3 regions of the Streptomyces sp. NPDC018045 genome follow, and region 1 is predicted to be linked to each of the others. Evidence: riboswitches for the same ligand, from Rfam matches in the RefSeq annotation. Region 1 holds a riboswitch; each other region holds the start of a gene.
The links. A riboswitch is a leader RNA that binds a small molecule or an ion and turns the genes downstream of it on or off. The one in region 1 is predicted to bind cyclic di-AMP.

Region 1 (7,715 bases):
GCATCCCGGCAGGGTGGCGGCGCCGGGCGCACACCGGCGGCCCGGCAGTGCTGCCGGGCCGCCGGCGCGAGGCGCTCAGGTGGTGGTGCGGTCGGTGGGTTCGCGGCTGCCGCACTTGGCCAGACCGCGACTGATCATGTATCCGACGGTCAGCAGCGTGACATAGAGCCACGCCTGGTCGGCGGGGAAGACGTCCACATCGGTGGCGCCGCCACCGACGACGGCGGAGGCGACCAGCACCGCCGCGACGGCGGCGAGGTAGACGAAGAACTCGGTGCTCTTGAACGCGGGCTTGGTCTCCGCGCTCGCGAGCCGCTCGGTACGGGTGGCCCGGGAGCGGCCGGATTCCGGATAGCCGGCGGATGAAGCGGTAGCCATCGCGTCCTCCTGGACTCGTCTCGGCCCGAGGAACTCGGGTCCGACCGGCGGGTACCCGGGCGGTCCGGGCCGGAACGGCACTCTCCGTACGGGCGGATTCCGCAAGGGCCCCTTTGGCCAGGGGTTCGCGCGTCAGGTGTCGCCTCGCGCTGCCCCGGGGACTGCCGGCGCTGACGCGTGGGGCGGCGGAGAAGGTCCGGCACACCGCGCGCCGGGCCTGCGCCGGATCGCGCGGGGCACTTCGGCCGGAACGTTGCACCGGCGGCGCGCGGGATCACGCGCCCCTCTGAAGACACAAAGCTCACGTCCGATCAGCCTGGCGCGCTCGCAACACCCCTGACGGCCCATGGGCTTTCGCTCTCAGCGAGCGCCCGCACTTCACCCACCGAAGGCATTGCTTTGGGCCAGTGCGCCGTGCTCCCATCTAGCCATACGTACGTCCTGTACATTTTTTACAGGCGCCCAGGGAAGAGGAGCTCCCCATGAACGGCCCCCAGGCCCGTCACGTCCTTCCGGAGTTCACCGAACACACCTCCTACGGGGCCCGCACCATGGACCCGTACTCCAAGCTGCTCAGCGAGCGGATCGTCTTCCTCGGCACCCCGGTCGACGACGCCAGCGCCAACGACGTGATCGCCCAGCTCATGCACCTGGATTACGACGCGCCCGACCGGGACATCTCGCTCTACATCAACTCCCCCGGCGGCTCGTTCACCGCGATGTCCGCGATCTACGACACGATGCAGTTCGTGGGGTGCGACATCGAGACGGTCTGCCTGGGCCAGGCCGCCTCCGCGGCCGCGGTGCTGCTGGCGGCCGGCACGCCCGGCAAGCGCCTCGCCCTGCCGGGCGCCCGCATCCTCATCCACCAGCCCTCGTTCGGCGAACCGGTGCGGGGGCAGGCCGACGACCTCCGGATCCAGGCGGACGAACTGCTGCGCACCCGCGCGCTTCTGGAGGAACTGCTCGTACGGCACACCGGCCGCCCCGCCGAACAGATCACCCAAGACCTCGAACGCGACAAGGTCTTCGACGCCGCGGCCGCCGTGGAGTACGGCCTCGTCGACGCCCTCACCCGCAGCCGCAAGCAGCACCCCACACCGACCGGCGCCAGGTGAGCCCGGGATGCTGCCACCCGAACTGCCGCCGCTGCCCGCGCTGACGCGCGCCGAGGGCGAGGTCATCGACAGTTACCTGGCGGTCGTGGACCTGCTGGGCCGCATCAACCCTGGTCGCGGTACGGACACGTACGGCGGACTGCGCGCCGCCCAGGCCCTGGTCGGCAAGTCCACCGCGCTGCGGGACGCGTTGGCGCTGATGCACGACCGGGGCGAGCGCGAGCTGCACGCGGGGACGCTGGCGCGGGCCTTGCGCGTACTGGACGGCGAGCGCCGGGCGCGGCTGGTCTGCGTACCACCGCCGCGCGGTTGACGCGACGGGGCGACGCCGCGGCCCTCACCGGCGGGATGAGGCCGTGTCACGAGCGCGCGGCCGTACCGGCGCCGCCGCACAGACCGGGAGGGTGTCCGGACGGGGGTCGGACGCCCTCCCTCCCCCTCCGGCACACGAGAACCCCGTCCCCCCGCGCGACACACGCCAGGCAGGGCGGACAACGGCGGCCATGAGGTGCCACCGCGGCGCGGGGACCCACCCGAATGCCGACACGAAGCCCGATCGGGCTCGCCCGAACGGCGTATCCGCGAGGCCCCGCGCTGCGCCACACGGCTTGCGCGGCATGCGTACGTGTCGCCCGGAATGCCTCGTTCCGGGGCTGGTACGCGGGTCCTCACCCGGCACGGATTTCCCTCACATGGCCTCCCGTCCACCCGAACGGCGCAGACGTGACCAAGCTCACATCCATCCGTTTCTGCTCGGAATCCGGCCGCGAGGTGCGCAACGATCGCTTCGACGACAAGCCCCCGCCACAGCGGTGGGGCGGTCCGGACGGACGCCCAATCCTGCCGCCGTACCGGATGCCTGGTCGATGTGCCTGGACCGGCAGGAGCGGAGGACCCGAGCACGACGGGACCGCCGGCCGACACGCGCCGGACGGCCCCTTGGGGTGAAGTCACAACCACGACCGGGCATCTTCGCCTGCCCGAACCCGACAGGTACTCCTTCGCAGGCGGCTGACGAAGGGTTGCGCATGACTGCGCGTACCACCACTTCCCCCCTGCCGGCGCGGGTCCGAGTGATCTCCTTCATCGCCCTCGCCACGCTCGGCGGAACACTGGTCGTACCAGGGGCCACCGAGGACGCGGAAGCCGCGCCCTCGGCTTCCGCGCTGCGGGTCGCCGCCTCGAAGAAGGGGGCGCCTTACAAGTACGGAGCCAGCGGACCCCACCGTTTCGACTGCTCGGGACTGACGCTGTACTCGTTCAAGCGGGCCGGCAAGCGGCTGCCGCGCACCGCGGCGGCCCAGTACAACCGCACCCGGCACCTGTCCGCGTCCGCGCGCCGCCTCGGTGACCTGGTCTTCTTCCACTCCCGCCGCGGCATCTACCACGTGGGCATCTATGCGGGGAACGGCAAGATCTGGCACGCGCCCAAGCCCGGCACCGTGGTGCGGCTGGAGCGGATCTGGTCACGCAGCGTTTCGTACGGGCGGGTGCGCTGAGGCGCGGGCCGTCGGGGGCGCGGGCCGCTGATGCGTTGATCCGCTGAACCTCGGTTGCGGAGTCCCGGGTCCCGGTTCCGGGTCCCGGGTTCCGTGAGGGCGTACGCGCGGGGCCCGTGTGGCCGCGGAGGTCCTTGCCACCCGTGCGCGACACCTCCCGTGCGTACGCGGGTGCGAACTCCCGTACGCGCGTGTGCCTTCGAGGAGTGATCAACGCGTCGGCGGATACCCGCACGCAATGGCCCCCCTCACCGACGACGACCGGCACGATCTGTCCGAACCCACCGCACCGCCGGGGACATCCGGACCGCCCGAGCCGCACCGGCCGCCGGACTCCGCCCGGTACACCGCGTGCGCGGACCGCAACGAGACGCCCTTGGAGCGCTACGACCGCAACTTCGGCGAACTGCTCCAGGAGCTGCGCGTCCTGCAGACCGGTGTGCAGATCCTGTTCGCCTTCCTGCTGACACTGGCGTTCACCCCGCGTTTCGTGTCCCTGGACCCCACGCAACGCGCGTTCTACGTGGGTACGTTGTTGCTGGCCGTCCTGGCGACACTGCTGCTCACCGCGCCTGCCGCGGTGCACCGGGTACTGTTCCGGCGGCGTGCGAAGGGGCTGATCGTGGAGGTCTCCGCACGGCTGACGGCGGCCGGTATGGCGGTGCTCGCGCTGGCCCTGGCCGGTGCCGTCCTGCTGGTCGTCGATGTCGTACTGGGGCGCGGGGCGGGCGTACTGGCGGGTTCGGTGACGCTGGTGACGTGCGGCGGCCTGTGGGCGCTGCTGCCCCACGTGGTGGGCCGGCTGAACGGGCACATCAAGCCGCCGGCCCGCGACTCGTCCTCCTGAGCGCCCGGCGCCCCTCCGGAGGCCGCGGGGCGAGGGCGCCGCGCCGCCGAGATCTTTTGTGACCTGGTCGTCCTTGCTTTGGCGACGGCGAACCGATGAAGTCTCCTTAGCACGTGAGGAGACCCATGCACCGGCACCCGCCCCAGCGCTCGCACCCCAGGACCGACTCGTGAACCTGCGCGGACTTCTGCGCCGCCACTCCCCCGCCACCCCCTGCCCGGCCTGCGGCAGCACGGACGTGCTGTGGGAGGACGAGGGTGTCTACGGCGCCGGCGAACTGCTGTGGTGGTGCGCCTCCTGCCTGCACCAGTGGCACCCGGGCGACCTCGGCACCGGCCCGGCCGTGGGTCCCGCGACTCCCGTGGGCTCCATGGGTTCCGCGTCCCCCGAAACTCCCGTAGACCCCGCACCATTCACACCTCCCACACCACCCGGGCCCCTCCCACCTGCCGCACATTCAGGGCCCCCCACCCCTCCCGGCCCCCCGACGATCCCGCCGCCCCCGCTCCACCCACCACCGGGCGCGGTGCCGACCACCCCCGGCCCCGCCACCGTCGCCGAACGCGCCATGTACGCCGCCGGACTGACCCCTCTGGTCCCCTGCCCCGGCGCCTACGAGCCGTGGCTGTGCCGCTGTTCGCGCTGCGGCCGCGAGACCAGCCCCACGTACCGGCAGGTACGGGACGACGGTGTGGGCTGCGCGTGCGGTACGGGCCGTCGCCGGCGGCCGCGCTTCCGCACCAAGCCCTGAGGCAGCCGTACGGAGCACGTGGGGGTGACCCGAAACCGGCGAAACGTGCCGCTACGGCAGCTTCCACGGCAGGGTGATCCAGACGGTCTTGCCGCCGGATGCGGTGGGCTCGACCGTCACCTGCCCGCGGAACTCCGCGGTGAGGAAGCGGACGATCGCCATGCCCCGTCCGCTGTCCTGCTGCACGGCGGCCGGCAGCCGTTTCGGCCAGCGCGGATGGTCGTCGGTGACACCGATCCGCAGCCGTTCGTCGCGGTCCAGCCGGACGTCGACGGTGAACGCCGGCGACCGGCCGAACGTGTGCTGCACGGCATTGGTGGCCAGTTCGGAGACGATCAGACGCAGGGTGTCGGCCGTCTCCGTCCCGTCCGGCAGGCCCCATTCGGCCAGCACGCCGGTGACGTACCTGCGGGCCGCCGCGACCGATTCCGGTGCGCTGGGCAGAGTGAGTGAGGATTCCTGGTGGTCTGCCATCGCGACGCCGTCCCTTTCCCACCGAGGCTCGACTCCGGCCCGCCGCCGAAGGGAGCCGTCATCGCAACCGGCCCCCGGGCCCTTTCCGGTCCCTTCGGCTCCGGCCTCGGACTGCTGCTGTGCGCCAGCCTGCCACTCCCGCCGCGACGGTGCCGCGTCATCCACCAAGAAGTGCATATATCTGTCGCCCGAAGCGGTGAACTCTGCTACGCGAGACCGGATTTGCGCGGCACACTGTCGGATCGAAACCAGCCACCCGGGGCCGGGCGCACCCATGGCGCTCCCCCGTGGACCAGTAAGGAGGCCGCGGTATGCGGTACGGACCGGCGGTGCGCCGCCGCAAGCTGGGGGCGGAGTTACGGCGTCAGCGGACGCTGGCCGGGTTCACCAGCGGCGAGGCGGCCCGTCTCGTCGGGTGGCACCAGTCCAAGGTCAGCCGCATCGAGACCGGGCGCAGCGGTGTCCGGAAGGCCGACGTCGAACTGCTGCTGGACGCGTACGGCGTGCGTGACGCGGAGTTGCGCGCGCTGCTGGCGGCGCTGTGCGGGGGCGGGGCGCGGAACGGCGGCAGCGGGCGGCAGGGCTGGTGGCACACGTACCGCGACCTGTTGCCGCCGGAGTACCGGGACTTCATCAGCCTGGAGTACGGGGCGTCCCGGGCGCGCACGCTGGAGACGACGGTGGTGCCGGGGCTCTTGCAGACGCCGGACTACGCGCGGGCGGTGACCCGCGCCACGCTGTCGGACCTGCCGGCGGACCAGGTCGAGGAGCTGGTGGAGGTGCGCATCGCCCGCCAGGAGGTGCTGCGCGGCGAGCGGCCGCTGGAACTGTGCGCGGTGCTGGACGAGGCGGTGCTGCGCCGGGAGGTCGGTTCGCCCGGGGTGATGGCCGCGCAATTGCGGCACATTCTGGACGTGGGGCAATTGCCGCATGTGCGACTACAGGTGCTGCCCTTCACGTCCGGTGTACACATCGGCATCACCGGCCCTTTCGTTATCTTCTCTTTTCCGCTCACTTCTGACTTGGATGTGGTTGTTCTCGACCATTTGACGAGTAGCCTCTATTTGGAGCAGCAAGCAGACCTCAGGGCGTACAGCGATGCGTTCGACACGCTGCGGGGGCGCGCCCTCTCATGCGAGAAGTCAGCGCAATTCATCGCCAGGACCGCCGAGACCTCTTGGGCCGGCGCCGGCGTCTGAGGAGGCAGCCATGTCACTTCCGCCAGGGCAGGGTCCCGTCCGCGCCGCGCTGCACGGCGCGCGGTGGCGGCGCAGCAGCCGCAGCACCGGGATGAACAACTGCGTCGAGACGGCGCGGATCGGCCCCGGACTGCTCGCGGTACGCGACTCGAAGAACACCGCCGGTCCGGCGCTGCTGTTCACCACGACGGCCTGGACGGCCTTCGTCGACGGGCTGGGCGACCGCCGCTTCGCGAAGGTCGGCTGAGCCGGCCCGCCGGCCGGCGGGCGGCCGGGACCGGCGGATGACCGGCCCTAACCCGTGACCGGCGCGGTCCGTACGACGGTCCGGACCGCTTCCCTCGCCTGCCGGGGCGTCAGGTCGGCGCGGGCGGTGAGGCGCAGCCGCGAGATGCCGTCGGGTACGGACGGCGGCCGGAAGCAGCCCACCACGAGGCCCGCGTCCCGGCAGTCCGCGGCCCACCGGACCGCCTGTTCCGGCGAGGGCGCCCGCACCGAGACCACCGCGGCGTCCGGGCGCACGACCGTCAGCCCGGCGGCGCCGAGCCGCTGGTGCAGCTCCGCCGCCACCGCCCGGACCCGGCCGACGCGTTCCGGCTCGCGGCGCAGCAGGCGCAGTGCCGTACGGGCGCCGCCGACCGCCGCGGGGGCCAGGCCGGTGTCGAAGATGAAGGTCCGCGCGGTGTTGACCAGGTGCTCGATCACCCGGGCCGGGCCGAGGACCGCGCCGCCCTGACTGCCGAGCGACTTCGACAGGGTGGCGGTGGCGACCACGTCCGGGGCACCGGCCAGCCCGGCCGCGTGCACCGCGCCGCGTCCTCCGTCCCCGAGGACGCCCAGGCCGTGCGCGTCGTCGATGAGCAGGGCCGCGCCGTGCGCCCGGCAGGCGTCGGCGAGGGACTTCAGGGGCGCGGCGTCGCCGTCCACGGAGAAGACGGCGTCGGTGACGGCGAGCGCCGGACCGCCGTGGCCGTCCAGGGACTTGCGTACCGCGTCCGGGTCGGCGTGCGGGACCACGACGGTTCTGGCCCTGGCCAGCCGGCAGCCGTCGATGAGGGAGGCGTGGTTCCCCGCGTCCGAGACGATCAGGCCGCCGGGGCCGCCGAGCGCGGTGACGGCGGCGAGGTTGGCCGCGTAACCGGAGGACAGTACGAGGGCGGCCTCGAAGCCGCAGAACTCGGCGAGTTCGGCCTCCAGGCGGGCGTGCAGTTCGGTGCTGCCGGAGACCAGCCGGGACCCGGTGGCACCGGCGCCCCAGCGGTGCGCGGCCTGCGCGGCGCCGCGGGTGACCTCGGGGTGCCGGGCCAGGCCGAGGTAGTCGTTGCTCGCCAGGTCCAGCAGCGGGGACTCGACCGGCCGCGGCCGCAGCGTACGGACGAGGCCGGCCCGGCGGCGCTGTTCGCGGGCCGCGTCGATCCAGCCGAAGGCGGCGGCCCGCGCGTCGGCACC
Region 2 (7,715 bases), on a different contig from region 1:
GCTTGTAGAGCTGCTCCAGGACTGCTTCCGGGTTGAAGCCGTTCTTGATCTCGATGACCAGGCGCAGGCCGTGCTCGCGGTCGGTGAGGTCCTTGACGTCCGCGATGCCCTGGAGCTTCTTCGCGCCCACCAGGTCCTTGATCTTGGAAATGACCTTCTCGGGGCCGACGGCGAACGGGAGTTCGGTGACGATCAGCCCCTTGCGGCGGGCGGTCACGTTCTCGACCGAGACCGTGGCGCGGATCTTGAACGTGCCGCGGCCGGACTCGTACGCGTCCCGGATGCCGCCCAGGCCCACGATCCGGCCGCCGGTCGGCAGGTCGGGGCCCGGCACGTACTTCATCAGCGTGTCGAGGTCCGCGTTCGGATGTTTGATCAGGTGGCGGGCGGCGGCGATGACCTCGCCGAGGTTGTGCGGCGGCATGTTCGTCGCCATGCCGACCGCGATGCCGGACGCGCCGTTGACGAGGAGGTTCGGGTAGGCGGCCGGCAGGGCGACCGGCTCCTGCTCCTGGCCGTCGTAGTTCGGTGCGAAGTCGACCGTGTCCTCGTCGATGGACTCCGTCATCAAGGACGTGGCCGAGGCCATCTTGCACTCGGTGTACCGCATGGCGGCGGGCGGGTCGTCGTTGCCGAGCGAGCCGAAGTTGCCGTGGCCGTCCACCAGGGGCAGCCGCATCGAGAAGGACTGCGCCATCCGCACCAGGGCGTCGTAGATGGAGGCGTCGCCGTGCGGGTGGAGCTTACCCATCACCTCGCCCACGACGCGGGCGCACTTGACGTAGCTGCGCTCGGGGCGCAGCCCCATCTCGTTCATCTGGTAGAGGATGCGGCGGTGTACGGGCTTGAGGCCGTCGCGGGCGTCCGGGAGGGCGCGGGAGTAGATGACCGAGTACGCGTACTCAAGGAAGGAGCCCTGCATCTCGTCGACGACGTCGATGTCGAGGATCCTCTCCTCGAAGTCGTCCGGCGGCGGGGTCTTCGTGCTACGGCGGGCCATCGCGGCTGCGGCTCCTTCGCTTGCTTCCTGCTGCTTGCCGATGCGGGATCAACGTTCGGGTCTTACGTCGACCATTGTGGCCCGCCCCACTGACAACGCCGACCGCGACCCTCCCCGTGGCCCCGGACGAGGTGGTCGCGAAGACCGCTCGTACGAGGCAGCCGGGTCGGGAACTTCGCCATAGCTCGGCACGCTTGCATACAGTGACAGAACTTCCTCGCAAGCGGATCGAAGGGACGTACATGCCCATGGGTCACACGGCCACAGAACAAGCCGGCTCCGGCGGCCTGACAGCAACCGAGCACCGGCTGGCCAACGGCCTGCGTGTGGTGCTCTCCGAAGACCACCTGACCCCGGTCGCCGCGGTCTGCCTCTGGTACGACGTCGGCTCGCGCCACGAGGTCAAGGGCCGTACGGGCCTGGCCCACCTTTTCGAGCACCTCATGTTCCAGGGCTCCGCCCAGGTCAAGGGCAACGGTCACTTCGAACTGGTCCAGGGCGCCGGCGGCTCCCTGAACGGCACCACCAGCTTCGAGCGCACCAACTACTTCGAGACCATGCCCGCCCACGAGCTGGAGCTGGCGCTCTGGCTGGAGGCCGACCGCATGGGCTCCCTGCTGACGGCGCTCGACGAGGAGTCCCTGGAGAACCAGCGCGACGTCGTCAAGAACGAGCGCCGGCAGCGCTACGACAACGTCCCCTACGGCACGGCCTTCGAGAAGCTGACGGCCATGGCCTATCCGGAGGGACACCCGTACCACCACACGCCCATCGGTTCGATGGCCGACCTGGATGCCGCCTCCCTGGAGGACGCGCGGGCCTTCTTCCGCACGTACTACGCGCCCAACAACGCGGTGCTGTCGATCGTCGGCGACATCGACCCCGAGCAGACCCTCGCCTGGGTGGAGAAGTACTTCGGCTCCATCCCCGGCCACGAGGGCAAGCAGCCGCCGCGCGACGGCTCCCTCCCGGACGTCATCGGCAAGGAGCTGCGTGAGGTCGTCGAGGAGGACGTCCCCTCCCGCGCCCTGATGGCCGCCTACCGCCTCCCGCAGGACGGCACCCGCGAGGCCGACGCGGCCGACCTGGCGCTGACGGTGCTCGGCGGTGGCGAGTCCTCGCGCCTGTACAACCGGCTGGTGCGCCGCGACCGCACGGCCGTGGCGGCGGGCTTCGGCCTGCTGCGGCTGGCCGGCGCCCCCTCGCTCGGCTGGCTGGACGTCAAGACCTCCGGCGGCGTCGAGGTGCCCGCCATCGAGAGCGCCGTGGACGAGGAGCTGGCCCGCTTCGCCGCCGAGGGGCCCAGCGCCGAGGAGATGGAGCGTGCCCAGGCCCAGCTCGAGCGCGAGTGGCTGGACCGGCTCGCGACGGCGAGCGGCCGCGCCGACGAACTGTGCCGGTTCGCGGTCCTGTTCGGCGACCCGCAGCTCGCCCTGACCGCCGTGCAGCGCGTCCTGGAGATCACCCCGCAGGAGGTGCAGGAGGTCGCCAAGGCCCGGCTGCGCCCCGACAACCGCGCGGTCCTCGTGTACGAGCCGACCGAGCCGACCGCCGCCGAGGACAACGACGAGGAGGCGGCCCAGTGAGCGACGCCGTCAGCAGCACGATGACCTTCCATCCGCAGCCGGCCGGCGGCGACCCCAAGCCGTGGGCCTTCCCGGCCCCCGGGCGCGGGCAGCTCCCCAACGGCCTCACGGTGCTGCGCAGCCACCGCCCCGGTCAGCAGGTCGTCGCCGTCGAGATCGACATCGTCGCGCCCCTGGAGGCCGAGCCCGCGGGCCTGGACGGCGTCGCCACGATCATGGCGCGCGCCCTGTCCGAGGGCACCGACAAGCACGACGCCGAGCAGTTCGCCGCCGAGCTGGAGCGCTGCGGCGCCACCCTGGACGCGCACGCCGACCACCCCGGCGTCCGGGTCTCCCTGGAGGTCCCGGCCTCCCGGCTGGACAAGGCGCTCGGCCTGCTCGCCGACGCCCTGCGCGCCCCGGCCTTCCCGGACAGCGAGGTCGAGCGCCTGGTGCGCAACCGCCTCGACGAGATCCCGCACGAGCTGGCCAACCCGGCGCGCCGCGCCGCGATGGCCCTGTCCAAGGAGCTGTTCCCGGCCGACTCCCGGATGTCGCGGCCGCGCCAGGGCACCGAGGAGACCGTCTCCCGTATCGACGCGGCGGCCGTGCGTGCCTTCTACGAGGCCCATGTGCGCCCCGCCACGGCCACCGCCGTCATCGTCGGTGACTTCACCGGCGTCGACCTGGACGCGGCCCTCGCGGAAACGCTCGGAGCCTGGACGGGCTCGCCCGCCGAACCGGTGAAGGCCAGCCCGATCACCGCCGACGACACCGGTCGCGTGGTGATCGTCGACCGCCCCGGCGCCGTGCAGACCCAACTGCTGATCGGCCGCATCGGCGCCGACCGGCACGACCGCGTCTGGCCCGCCCAGGTGCTCGGCACGTACTGCCTGGGCGGCACCCTCACCTCCCGTCTGGACCGGGTGCTGCGCGAGGAGAAGGGCTACACCTACGGGGTGCGCGCCTTCGGCCAGGTGCTGCGCTCCTCGGCCGACGGCGACGGCGCCGCGATGCTGGCCATCAGCGGTTCGGTGGACACCGCGTCCACCGGCCCGGCGCTGGAGGACCTCTGGAAGGTGCTGCGCACCCTCGCGGCGGAGGGCCTGACGGACGCCGAGCGCGATGTGGCCGTGCAGAACCTCGTCGGGGTCGCGCCGCTGAAGTACGAGACCGCGGCGGCGGTCGCCGGCACCCTCGCCGACCAGGTCGAGCAGCAGCTCCCGGACGACTTCCAGGCCCGGCTGTACGAGCGGCTGGCGCGGACCGGCACCGTCGAGGCGACCGCCGCGGTCGTCAACGCCTTCCCGGGCGACCGGCTGGTGACGGTCCTGGTGGGCGACGCCGCCGAGATCGAGGAGCCGGTCAAGGCGCTCGGCATCGGCGAGGTGACGGTCGTCAGAAGCTGACGGCACGACACCGGCGCGGGCGGGGCCGTCGGCCGCCGACGGCCCGTGCCCGGGCGGGTGACGAACGGTCACCCGAGGGATCCAGTGGTGCGCAGGTGCCACTGGATCTTCTTTATGTCCCAATTGTTGGGGGTGGTTGCACGGTGCCCGTGTGGCGTACGGCACAAATTCGGTGTTCTGTTTGCCGATTGAAAGTTGCCCCGTTTAGCGTCGATCCGGCTGTCCGCAGGATCACCGCCGCAACCGCGGCACGGACAGTCATCGCCGAGTCCCCGTACGGCGCGAGCCAGGGGAGCCGGGGACCCATGTCCCTTGGGGTGAATCGGACGCCTTCCCGGAGGCGCCCGTAGGAGACCTTCCTGCTCCGAACCCGTCAGCTAACCCGGTAGGCGAGAGGGAAGGAAAGGACACAGCCAGCCCATGGCGTTCACCCGTGCCACCGGGAAGCACCGTGGTCCGAGCCGCAGCGCGCGGACGACCCGTAACCTCGCCGGCATAGCCACGCTCGCCGCGTCCGGCGTCATCGCCTCCGTCGCCTCCCCGGCACTGGCGGCCGGCAACCCGGACGACGCGAGCACCCACGACACCGGCTTCCACCAGGCCGTCGTCCTCGGCGACGAGCTCGCCGAGCAGATCGAGGCGCAGGCCGACGCCCAGCAGGAGGCCGCCGACGCCGCCGCCGCGCAGGCCAAGGCCGAGGCCGAGGCGCGCAAGCAGGCCGAGGAGGCCAAGCGCCAGGCCGAGGCCGAGGCGAAGAAGGAGCGGGAGGCCAAGGAGCGCGCCGCCCGCGAGGCCGAGCGCAAGCGCCTGCTCACGTACGTCGCCCCCGTCGACGGCTCCTACGTGTCCACCAGCTACAAGGCCTCCAGCGGCCTGTGGTCCTCCGGCAGCCACACCGGCGTCGACTTCCACGCCGCCTCCGGGACCCCCGTCCACGCCGTCGGCTCGGGCACCGTCGTCGAGACGGGCTGGGGCGGCGCGTACGGCAACAACGTCGTCATCAAAATGAACGACGGCACCTACACGCAGTACGGCCACCTGTCGTCCATCAGTGTCTCGGTCGGCCAGACCGTCACCCCGGGCCAGCAGATCGCCCTGTCGGGCGACACCGGCAACACCACCGGGCCGCACCTGCACTTCGAGGCCCGCACCTCCGCGGAGTACGGCTCGGACATCGACCCGGTCGCCTACCTGCGCTCGCACGGCGTGAACGTCTGACGCGCACCCGTCCCCCGTACGATGCCCCGGCCTCCGTGGCCGGGGCATCTTCGTGTCCGGGGCCGGCCCCGGACACGGTCGCGCCCATATGCCGTCGTACGCGGTCCCGGCCAAAAAATAGCCATGAATTCGCCGCGACTGTCGGCCAATGCCTTCCCGTCGAATAGAGTCGCACCGAATGTCGCCGCCCGGCGTCATTTCCGGGTGTTCTCAGGGGATTACGGCGGAGGCACAGGTGGTGCGAGGCCCTCTTTCCGCGCATGTGGTGTGCACGGCGATCCGCGACGACATCGTATCCGGCGTTCTTCCGCCGGGCAGCCGGCTGATCGAGGAGTTGCTGGCCGGCCGTTACGGGGTCTCCCGTGTTCCCGTGCGCGAGGCGCTGCGGACGTTGCAGTCCGAGGGCTTCGTCGCGATCCGGCACCACGCGGGCGCCTGCGTGGCCGAGCCGACCGAGCGCGAAGCGGCCGACGTCCTGGACATCCGGGCGCTGCTGGAGCCGCTCGGCGCTGCGCGCGCCGCCGCCCGCCGCACCGCCGCGCACCTCAAGGTCCTGCGCGGCGTCGTACGGTTGGGCCGGGAGCGCGCCCGGCACGGCCACCGGGCCGAGCTGCGCCAACTCGACGGCTGGTTTCACGAGACGCTCGCCCAGGCGTCCGGCAGCGCCGCCATGGCGGCGCTGCTCACGCAGCTCCGGCGCAAGATCGAATGGATGTACACAGTCGAGCTCCCGGCCCGCGACGAGCGCTCCTGGGAGGAGCACGGGGCGGTGCTGGACGCGGTGAGCCGCGGAGACGCCGAGCGGGCCCGCGCCCTGATGGCGGCGCACATCGAACGCTCGCGCCCGGTGTACCGGCTGCGCCCGGTGGTCCCGGCGCCGGCGGTGAGAAGTTCGAAACGGACCGTAAACACGGCGCGCGAGCAGAATTAACATGACGGCCGTATACAAGCGGTAGGGGATTGGCCGGAAACGGAAAGCAGGCGGGACGTCAAGGCATGGAGGTGTGGTGGGGAATTCCCGGGAGGGGTCTGAAATCCCGTCCCCGAAAGGCCTCGGAAGTCCCCGGAAAGTGGTGTACGGGATTTACGGGCGGCCTCGCCGATTCCACGCGTCATGCCGAGCGGCCGGCCGGGAATTCGCGCCCCGCCCCGCGGGCTCCCCGGCGGGCGGGCACACAAAAGCGGCCCCGCCCGGCGCCGGAAACCCGGCTACCGCGGCGGAGCCGCGAACACAGTGACCCGCGAGGCGGTTCAGACGGTCTCCGGGAGCTCCTCGAGGCCCTCGGCGACCAGCTTCGCGAGACGGTCGAGCGCGGCGTCGGCGCCCTCGGCGTCGGAGGCCAGCACGATCTCCTCGCCACCCTGGGCGCCCAGGCCCAGCACGGCCAGCATGGAGGCGGCGTTGACCGGGTTGCCGTCGGCCTTGGCGATCGTCACGGGGACCCCGGCGGCGGTGGCCGCACGGACGAAGATCGAGGCGGGGCGGGCGTGCAGACCCTCGGCCCAACCGACATTGACGCGGCGCTCAGCCATGGTGTTGCCCTTCAAGTCGTAACGGTTGTCTAGACCAGTGTCTCATGGCGCCGGGAGTGCTCCGGCAGCCCGCGACCGCGCTCACGACCGCGCTCACGACCGCGCTCACGACGGCGCTTTCCGCAGGCCGGGGGCACCGTACCCGCGGGTGGCGGGCGCGCGATCACACCGTCCGCCTCGTGGGCGGCCGCCCGGTACCGTCCCAGCCTGCCCCCGCCCGCATGCGCCCGCACCCGCCCGCACACCGAGCCGGTTGTCGGTGGCGGGCCGTACGCTGTCCCCCATGCAGAGCCCGTCGGACAGCGTCTACCCGGCCCACTGGGAAGCCGATGTCGTGCTGCGCGACGGCGGCACCGCGCGTATCCGCCCCATCACCCCCGACGACGCGCAGCGCCTGGTCTCGTTCTACGAACAGGTCTCGGACGAGTCGAAGTACTACCGCTTCTTCGCGCCCTACCCGCGCCTGTCCGACCGCGACGTGCACCGCTTCACCCACCACGACTACGTCGACCGGGTGGGCCTCGCCGCCACCGTGGGCGGCGAGTTCATCGCCACGGTCCGCTACGACCGCATCGACGAGCGCGGCCGCCCCGCCAAGGAGCCCGGCGCCGACCAGGCCGAGGTCGCCTTCCTCGTCCAGGACGCCCACCAGGGCCGCGGGGTGGCCTCCGCGCTCCTGGAGCACGTCGCCGCGGTCGCCCGGGAGCGCGGCATCCGCCGGTTCGCGGCCGAGGTGCTGCCCGCCAACACCAAGATGATCAAAGTCTTCACGGACGCCGGGTACACCCAGCAGCGCTCCTTCGAAGACGGCGTGGTGCGCCTGGTGTTCGACCTGGAGCCCACCGAGCAGTCCATGGCCGTCATGCGCGGCCGCGAGCAGCGCGCCGAGGCCCGCTCCGTACAGCGCCTGCTGGCGCCCGGCTCGGTCGCCGTCATCGGCACCGGCCGTGCCCCCGGCGGCGTCGGCCGCTCCGTCCTGCGCAACCTCCT
Region 3 (7,715 bases), on a different contig from region 1:
GATCTCCTCGATGCGCAGGAGCTGGTTGTACTTGGCGACGCGCTCGGAGCGGGCCGGGGCGCCGGTCTTGATCTGACCGCAGTTGGTGGCGACGGCCAGGTCGGCGATGGTGACGTCCTCGGTCTCGCCGGAGCGGTGCGACATCATGCACTTGAAGCCGTTGCGCTGGGCCAGCTCGACGGCGTCCAGGGTCTCGGTCAGCGAACCGATCTGGTTGACCTTGACCAGCAGGGCGTTGGCCGAGTTCTCCTCGATGCCGCGGGCCAGGCGCTCCGGGTTGGTGACGAACAGGTCGTCGCCGACGAGCTGCACCTTGGCGCCCAGGCGCTCGGTGATGCCGTTCCAGCCGGCCCAGTCGTCCTCGAACAGCGGGTCCTCGATGGAGACCAGCGGGTAGGCGGCGACCAGCTCCTCGTAGTACGAGGTCATCTGCTCGGCGGTGCGCTGCTGGCCCTCGAACTCGTAGACGCCGTCCTTGTAGAACTCGGAGGCGGCGACGTCCAGCGCGAGCGCGATGTCCTGGCCGGGGGTGTAGCCGGCCTCCTTGATCGCTTCGAGGATCAGGTCCAGGGCCTCGCGGTTGGAGCCGAGGTTCGGGGCGAAGCCGCCCTCGTCGCCCAGGCCGGTGGCCAGGCCCTTGTTCTTCAGGACCTTCTTGAGGGTGTGGTAGACCTCGGCGCCCCAGCGCAGGGCCTCGGAGAAGGACTCCGCGCCGATCGGGGCGATCATGAACTCCTGGATGTCCACGTTGGAGTCGGCGTGCGAGCCGCCGTTCAGGATGTTCATCATCGGGACCGGCAGCACGTGGGCGTTCGGGCCGCCCAGGTAGCGGAACAGCGGCAGGTCGCTGGCCTCGGAGGCGGCGTGCGCGACGGCCAGGGAGACGCCGAGGATGGCGTTGGCGCCGAGCGAGCCCTTGTTGTCCGTGGCGTCCAGGTCGAACATCGCCTGGTCGATCAGGCGCTGCTCGGTGGCGTCGTAGCCGACCAGCTCCGGGCCGATCTGCTCGATGACCGCGAGGACGGCCTTCTCCACGCCCTTGCCCAGGTAGCGGGCCGGGTCACCGTCGCGCAGCTCGATGGCCTCGAAGGCGCCGGTCGAGGCGCCGGACGGGACGGCGGCACGGCCGGTGCTGCCGTCGTCGAGGCCGACCTCGACCTCGACCGTGGGATTGCCTCGCGAGTCGAGAATCTCGCGAGCTACGACGACGTCGATGGACGGCACGTTGTCTCCTTCGTGGGTGACTGGAGTTCTGCAGCACGAGCCTAACGGCCTCCGGGGGTTCCGCTCGCCGCCAGCCCGGCCCTTGGACCGAATACACCCGCAAAGCCCCTGTTCACGGGACGTATGCCCGCAATGTTCGCTGAAGGGGGAAGTCGGCGGACGGGGTGGGGCCCGGCGGGCGGGGTGGGGCCCGGCGGGCGGGGCCGGCGGGGCGGGACCGGCGGGGCGGGACCGGCGGCAGGCCCGGCGGAGGGGGCCACGGCGGCCTCCGGGGGCCGGGGCGGCCGGGGCGGCCGGGGCGGCTGCGGGGGAAATGGAGAAGCCCCGCCGCGGCGCGTGCGGGGGACAGGCGCCGAGACGGGGCGGTCTCACGGGAAGAGCGGATTCCCGGGTCGAGGGGCCCCGGGGGTGCCGGGCGGTCCGTACGTACCGCCGTACGTACGGAGCGCCGTGGTCACCCGGGGACCCTCAGGGCGTCAGCCGGCTCAGACGGCCAGCTTCTGGCCCGGGAAGATCAGGTTGGGGTTGCCGCCGATGACGGACTTGTTGTTCGCGTAGACCGACTTCCAGTTCTTGCCGTGGGAAGCGGCGATCTTGGCGAGGGTGTCACCGGACTTGACGGTGTAGTTGCCCTCGGGGTTCGACTTCGGCGTCGACTTCTGGGCCGGGGCCGGGGTCTTGCGGGCCAGCTCCTCGCCCTGCTTGCGGGCCTGGGACCGCGAGGTCTCCTGCGGGGCGGAGTAGGAGCGCTGCGACTTGTAGGACTTGTGCGAGCTGCTGCCCTGCGAGGAGCCGCCGTCGGCCTTGGCGTTCGCGTTGCCCTGGCCCAGGTGGCCACCGGCGCAGGTCCAGGCGCCCGGGCCCTGGATGGCGAGCAGGCGCTCGGCCGCGGCGATCTGCTGGCTCTTGCTGGCCTGGTCGGCGCGCGGGGCGTACTGGGTACCGCCGGCGGCGGCCCAGCTCGAGTTCGAGAACTGCAGGCCACCGTAGTAGCCGTTACCCGTGTTGATCGACCAGTTGCCACCGGACTCGCACTGGGCGACGGCGTCCCAGTTGTTGCCCGCGGCGGAGGCGGAGGTGGCGCCCATCAGCGGGACGGCCACCGCGGCACCGGCGACGCCCGCCAGCGTGGCGACGCGGACGGCCTTGGAGGGACGACGGTGCTTGCCCTTGGAGTTCAGCATGGTTGTTCCTCACCGACGCCTGCGAGGTGAGCTGTCGGGTTCGGGCCATGTGAGTTGCCCGGCCGTGTGTGCTTCACACATGGCTTCACCCCAAGCCGGTTGGACCCGCTTCCGCGGGTGGGGCCGGCGCTTACCTTGGGTCCCCCGCTCCTGCCTTCGGCGCTCTCGCGTCGAGTGACCTCCGACCACCGGCAGGATTCGGCGTGTGATCGAAGGGCCCGCTTTGGCGAGCGATGAAGACGGTAAACAGGAACGGCCCGCCGGTTCAAACCCCTACATCTGAGGCCAGTTGGCCCCCAGACATCACAGGATCATCACATTTCCGCAGGTCGCCGCAGGTTTGGAAACAACGGACGGGACGGTCACCGCGCCCCTGAACGAGATCCATGTCTCACTTTCGCCAAAGCGGGCAAATGCCTACGAACTACCTCGACTGTTGCCCGAGTGCGAGCCGCTGACCAGGGTGGATAAGGTCCGGATCGCCCCCGATCACACTTTTGTTGGCCGCGTAGAGCGCCGGCCAGCCCCCGGAGACCCCGCGGTCCTCCGCGATCGCTGACAGGTTGTCACCCGGGCGCACGGTGTAGTCACCTGGCGCGCCCGGGTCCGTACGGTGCGCGTCGCCGCCCCGCGAGGGGCGCTCCCCGCCGGACCGTTCCGCGCCGTCCGCGCCGGAGCCCGCGCCCGTGCCCGCGCCGGAGCCCGCGCCCGTGCCGGCCCCCTCGTCGGGCTCGTCGGGCCGACCGCGGTGCTTGCCCGGCGACGGCGGCGCGGTGGGGCCCGTGGAGGCGCCGTCGCCCGGGATGCCCGGGCCCGCGGGCCGCGACGGGTCCTCCGTACGGCCCGTACGGGACGGGTCCGGCGTACCGGACGGGTCCGGCGTACCGGACGGGTCCGGCGTACCGGACGGATCCGGCGTACGGGACGGGTCCGGCTTCCCGGCCGGGCCGGTGGGCGACGGTGCGGGCTTCGGAGCGTCCGTACGGCCGGGCTCCGGCGTCCCGGACGGCCCGGAGGAGGACGGCGGGGCGGAAGGGGAGGACGGGGCCGGGGCCGGTGTCGAGGGCTCCGGCTGCGGGGTCGGCGTCGCCGTGCTGCCCGGATCGACGTCCGGCCCGCGGCCGCCCTGCTTGAGCCCGGCGTTCACCGCGCAGCTCGGCCACGCGTCGGGGCCACGCGCGGCGAGGATCGACTCGGCGACGGCTATCTGCTGCGAGCGGCTGGCCAGGTCGGGGCGCGAGGCGTACGCCGGGCCGCCGTGGCGGTCCCACATCTCCTGGGTGAGCTGGAGCCCGCCGTAGAAGCCGTTGCCGCCGTTGGCGCTCCACACGCCGCCGCTCTCGCACTGCGCGACCCGGTCCCAGGTGGCGGCGTCGGCGGCGTGCGCGCCGCTCGCGGCGAGCAGGGGCATGGCGAGGGCGCCTCCGGCGACTCCCGCCGTGACGAAGATGGCCGGAGCCTGACGGGGGCGTCGGTGACGGCCGTTCCCGGAGCGCATGCGGTTGCCTTTCGAGCGGCGGTTGAGTTGTCGTCGAGAGGCCGGGCCGCGCCGCCCGCCCCGGCCTTTCAGACGGATGAACGTAGCGGGGCCGCCCGCTCGTCACAAGCCGGTGTAGCGGAGATCACGCGCAGGTCACGGACCGGCGCGGCGTCACCTGGGTACGGGGGTGAACTCCACCGGCAGGGCCCGCAGCCCGCGCATGATCAGCCCGCCGCGCCAGCGCAGGTCGTCCGGTTCCGCGCCGAGCCGCAGGTCCGGCAGGCGGGTCAGCAGGGTGGCCAGCGCGGTCTGCCCTTCGAGGCGGGCCAGCGGCGCGCCCAGGCAGTAGTGGATGCCGTGGCCGTATCCGAGGTGCTGGTTGTCGCGCCGGGCCAGGTCCAGTACGTCGGGTCCCGGGAAGCGCTCCGGGTCCCGGTCGGCGGCGGCCAGCACGACCAGCACCGGGTCCCCCTCGGCGATCCGCTGCCCGCCGACGGTGAGGTCCCGGGTGGCGAAGCGCCAGGTGGCCAGCTCGACGGGGCCGTCGTAGCGCAGCAGCTCCTCCACCCCGGTGGCGAGCAGGTCCGTGTCCCCCGCGATGGCCGCCTTCTGGAGCAGCTCCCGCTGGGCGGGGTGGCGCAGCAGTTGGTACACACCGTTGCCGATGAGGTTGACGGTGGTCTCGAAGCCGGCGAACAGGAGAATGAAGGCCATCGCGGCGGCCTCGTTCTCGGTCAGGTGCTCGCCGTGGTCGGAGGCGCGGATCAGCCCGGAGATCAGGTCGTCGGCCCCCTCGTCGCCGAGGGACTCGCGCTTGCGGTGGATCAGTTCGGCGAGGTAGCCGCGCATCTTCTTCACCGACCGGGCGACGCCGCCGCGCGGCCCGCCGCCGTGCCGGATCATCATCCCGGCCCAGTCCCGGAAGTCGTCCTGGTCCTCCCGCGGGACGCCGAGCAGGTCACAGATGGCGTAGATGGGCAGCGGGAAGGCGAACTCGTGGATGAGGTCGGCCTCGCCGCGCTCCGCGAAGGAGTCGATGAACGCGTCCGTCAGTTCCTGTACGCGCGGCGCGAACCGCGCGATGCGGCGCGGTGTGAACGCCTTGGAGACCAGTCGGCGCAGCCGGGTGTGGTCCGGCGGGTCGATGTTGAGCAGGTGCGTCATCAGGTTGGCGCCGCGCTCGCCGGGGATGCCGACCTTGCCCTTGCCGTGCGCGGCCTCGCTGTGGTGCACCGGGTTCTTCGACAGCCGGGCGTCGGCGAGCGCCTGCCGCGCGTCCGCGTAGCGCGTCACCAGCCACGCCTCGACACCGCTGGGCAGCCGCGTACGGTGCACGGGCGCGTGCTCGCGCAGCCAGGCGTACGCCGGGTACGGGTCGGAGGCGAACTCCCACGTGAACAGCTCCGGGCAGGCGGGGGCGGCCGCCGGGCCGGACACGGGGCAGGCGGGCCCGGCCCCGGAAGGGTCCACGGGCCGCTCGTCGGAGGGGGAAGGGGTCTGCGGTCGCACCCCTCGACGTTAACCCCCGCCGAAGGACCCGCTGTGCCCGTCCTGCCAGCGCTTGCGCTCCCGGTCCTGGTCGTCGCCGTGCCGGGTGGGGGCGTTGCCGTAGTCGGGCAGTTCGTGCGGCGTCAGCCGGTGGTCGCCGTCGCGCGGCACCTCGTTCGGGTCGCGCAGCTCGCTCTCGTACCCGGTCGGGTTCTTGGGCGGTGTCGGCTGGGTCTCCGGCTCGGGCGGGTCGGGCTCACGGTCCCGGCGGCGCCTGCCGTAGACCACGGCGAGGATCAGGCCCGCGACGATGACGAGCCCGGCGATCAGCGGACCGGTGCCGACGACCATGTCCCGGGTGAGGTCCACGGCCTGCTGGACGGACGTCGGGTCCGCGGCCGGTGTGGTCGAAGCGATCGTTGCTGTCATCCGACCCGGGTACCCGGGTCGGCGGGGACGATGCGCGGGCGGGCGCGGCCCCCGCCCCGGCCGCCGGTACGGGCGCGGACCCGCAGGTCAGGGGCTTGACGTGCGGGCTCATGTCCCCCGTACGGCGGGTCCCGGACCCGGCGCGCGGGCCTCGGTCGCGCCCACGGTGGCGGGGGGGGGGGCGGCGCCTACGGCGACCACTACACGGTGGACTCGGCGGCCGGGGGCGGCGGAAGCTGAGGGGCCGGGCAGCACCGACGGGGTGGCGCGTCGTACAGGGAGGGACCTGATGACTTCCGAGGACCAGGGGCGGCGCGGACTGAGGCGCGGCACGCTGCTGCTGATGTCCGTGGCCACCGGCCTGTCGGTCGCGGGCAACTACTTCGCCCAGCCGCTGCTGGACGTCATGGGCCGCGACCTCCACCTGGGTGTGGCCACCGCGGCGCTGGTGGTGACCGTCGCGCAGGTCGGCTACGGCCTCGGGCTGCTGCTGCTCGTGCCGCTCGGCGACCTGCTGGAGCGGCGGCGGCTGGCGGTGGGCCTGTGCGCGGCCACCGCGGTCTTCCTGACCGTGACGGCGAGTGCGCCCAACGGGACGCTGCTGCTGGCCGGCACCGCCCTCACCGGCCTGTCCTCCGTCGCCGCCCAGGTCGTCGTCCCGTACGCGGCCTCCCTGGCGCCGCCCGCCGAACGCGGCCGTACGGTCGGCACCGTCATGACCGGGCTGCTGCTCGGCATCCTGCTCGCCCGAACGGCGGCCGGACTGCTCGCCGGCCTCGGCGGCTGGCGCACCGTCTACTGGGTCAACGCCGGACTGATGCTGCTGATGGCCGTCCTGCTGCGGCTGCGGCTGCCCGCGCTGCACACCCGCGCCGGGCTGCGCTACCCCGCGCTCATCCGGTCCACCCTCGCGCTGTTCGCGCAGGAGCCGGTGCTGCGGTGGCGGGCCGCGCTCGGCGCGCTGTCCTTCGCCGCGTTCAGCGTGCTGTGGACGGCGACGGCCTTCCTGCTGTCCGGCCCCTCCTACGGGTGGCCGGAATCGGCGATCGGGCTGCTGGGGCTGGTGGGCGCGGCCGGTTCGCTGTCCGCCTCGGTCGCCGGACGGCTGGCCGACCGGGGGCTGGCCCACCGGGTCACCGGCGCGGGCGGGTTCCTGCTGCTCGGCTCCTGGGCGCTGCTGGCGGCCGACGGCGCGGGCGGCGCCTGGTCCCTGGCGGCCCTGCTGGCCGGGGTGATCGTGCTGGACGCGGCGGTGCAGGCGGTGCACATCAGCAACCAGAACCTAGTGTACGCGGTGCGCCCGGAGGCCCGTAACCGCCTCAATTCCGCCTATATGACCAGCTACTTCGTGGGCGGCGCGGTGGGCTCGGCGCTCACCTCGGCGGTGTGGGGCGCGGCCGGCTGGGGCGGGGTGTGCGTCGTGGGCGCGGCGCTGGGCGCGGCCGTGGCCGTCGGGTGGACGGCCGAACGGCTGCGGCACCGCGGCAAGCGGTCCGGCGCTCAGCCCCCGGAGCCGGCGGCCGCCTCCTCGGCGGAGCGGATCGCGTCCCGGTAGGTGCGGGCGGCGGCGCGCAGCGCGGTCTCCGGGTCCGTGCCGGCCGCCTCGGCCCGTACGGCGAGGCCGAGCAGCTCGTATCCGACGCCCTCACCCGCCGGAACGGCGTCGATGCCGGCCGTGCGCGCCCGGGAGGCCAGCTTGCCGGCGAGCGCCAGGGCGGGCTGGCCGAGCGGAATGCCTTCGGTGACCGAGGTGCGCCGCTTCTCGTCCGCCTTCGTCCGCAGCCAGTGGGCCTTGACGTCCTCGGGGGTGTGCGCCTCGTCCGCGCCGAAGAGGTGCGGATGGCGGTTGATCAGCTTCTCGACGATCGTGCCCGCCACGTCGTCGACGGAGAACGGCTCGTCCGGGTCGT

Region 2: another riboswitch for cyclic di-AMP. It lies ahead of ACH4EB_RS26765 (M23 family metallopeptidase); the one in region 1 lies ahead of ACH4EB_RS36280 (C40 family peptidase).
Region 3: another riboswitch for cyclic di-AMP. It lies ahead of ACH4EB_RS16215 (transglycosylase family protein); the one in region 1 lies ahead of ACH4EB_RS36280 (C40 family peptidase).

What each region holds. Positions count from the first base shown of each region.
Region 1 is NZ_JBIRFL010000038.1:31,033-38,747, forward strand. Features, by position in the region: gene ACH4EB_RS36265 (hypothetical protein) at 76-378, opposite strand; gene ACH4EB_RS36270 (ATP-dependent Clp protease proteolytic subunit) at 861-1,496, shown strand; gene ACH4EB_RS36275 (hypothetical protein) at 1,504-1,809, shown strand; cyclic di-AMP (ydaO/yuaA leader) riboswitch at 2,356-2,521, shown strand; gene ACH4EB_RS36280 (C40 family peptidase) at 2,525-2,995, shown strand; gene ACH4EB_RS36285 (DUF6328 family protein) at 3,234-3,842, shown strand; gene ACH4EB_RS36290 (hypothetical protein) at 4,369-4,593, shown strand; gene ACH4EB_RS36295 (ATP-binding protein) at 4,645-5,067, opposite strand; gene ACH4EB_RS36300 (helix-turn-helix domain-containing protein) at 5,379-6,266, shown strand; gene ACH4EB_RS36305 (DUF397 domain-containing protein) at 6,277-6,513, shown strand; gene ACH4EB_RS36310 (8-amino-7-oxononanoate synthase) at 6,561-7,715, opposite strand, start outside.
Region 2 is NZ_JBIRFL010000015.1:16,679-24,393, reverse strand. Features, by position in the region: gene ACH4EB_RS26780 (DNA topoisomerase (ATP-hydrolyzing) subunit A) at 1-1,000, opposite strand, end outside; gene ACH4EB_RS26775 (M16 family metallopeptidase) at 1,249-2,586, shown strand; gene ACH4EB_RS26770 (M16 family metallopeptidase) at 2,607-3,974, shown strand; cyclic di-AMP (ydaO/yuaA leader) riboswitch at 4,227-4,381, shown strand; gene ACH4EB_RS26765 (M23 family metallopeptidase) at 4,395-5,192, shown strand; gene ACH4EB_RS26760 (GntR family transcriptional regulator) at 5,458-6,123, shown strand; gene ACH4EB_RS26755 (HPr family phosphocarrier protein) at 6,444-6,725, opposite strand; gene ACH4EB_RS26750 (GNAT family N-acetyltransferase) at 7,009-7,715, shown strand, end outside.
Region 3 is NZ_JBIRFL010000005.1:564,964-572,678, reverse strand. Features, by position in the region: gene eno (phosphopyruvate hydratase) at 1-1,224, opposite strand, end outside; gene ACH4EB_RS16215 (transglycosylase family protein) at 1,710-2,408, opposite strand; cyclic di-AMP (ydaO/yuaA leader) riboswitch at 2,410-2,622, opposite strand; gene ACH4EB_RS16210 (transglycosylase family protein) at 2,833-3,819, opposite strand; gene ACH4EB_RS16205 (cytochrome P450) at 4,060-5,325, opposite strand; gene ACH4EB_RS16200 (DUF6479 family protein) at 5,407-5,805, opposite strand; gene ACH4EB_RS16195 (MFS transporter) at 6,095-7,360, shown strand; gene ACH4EB_RS16190 (nucleoside triphosphate pyrophosphohydrolase) at 7,306-7,715, opposite strand, start outside.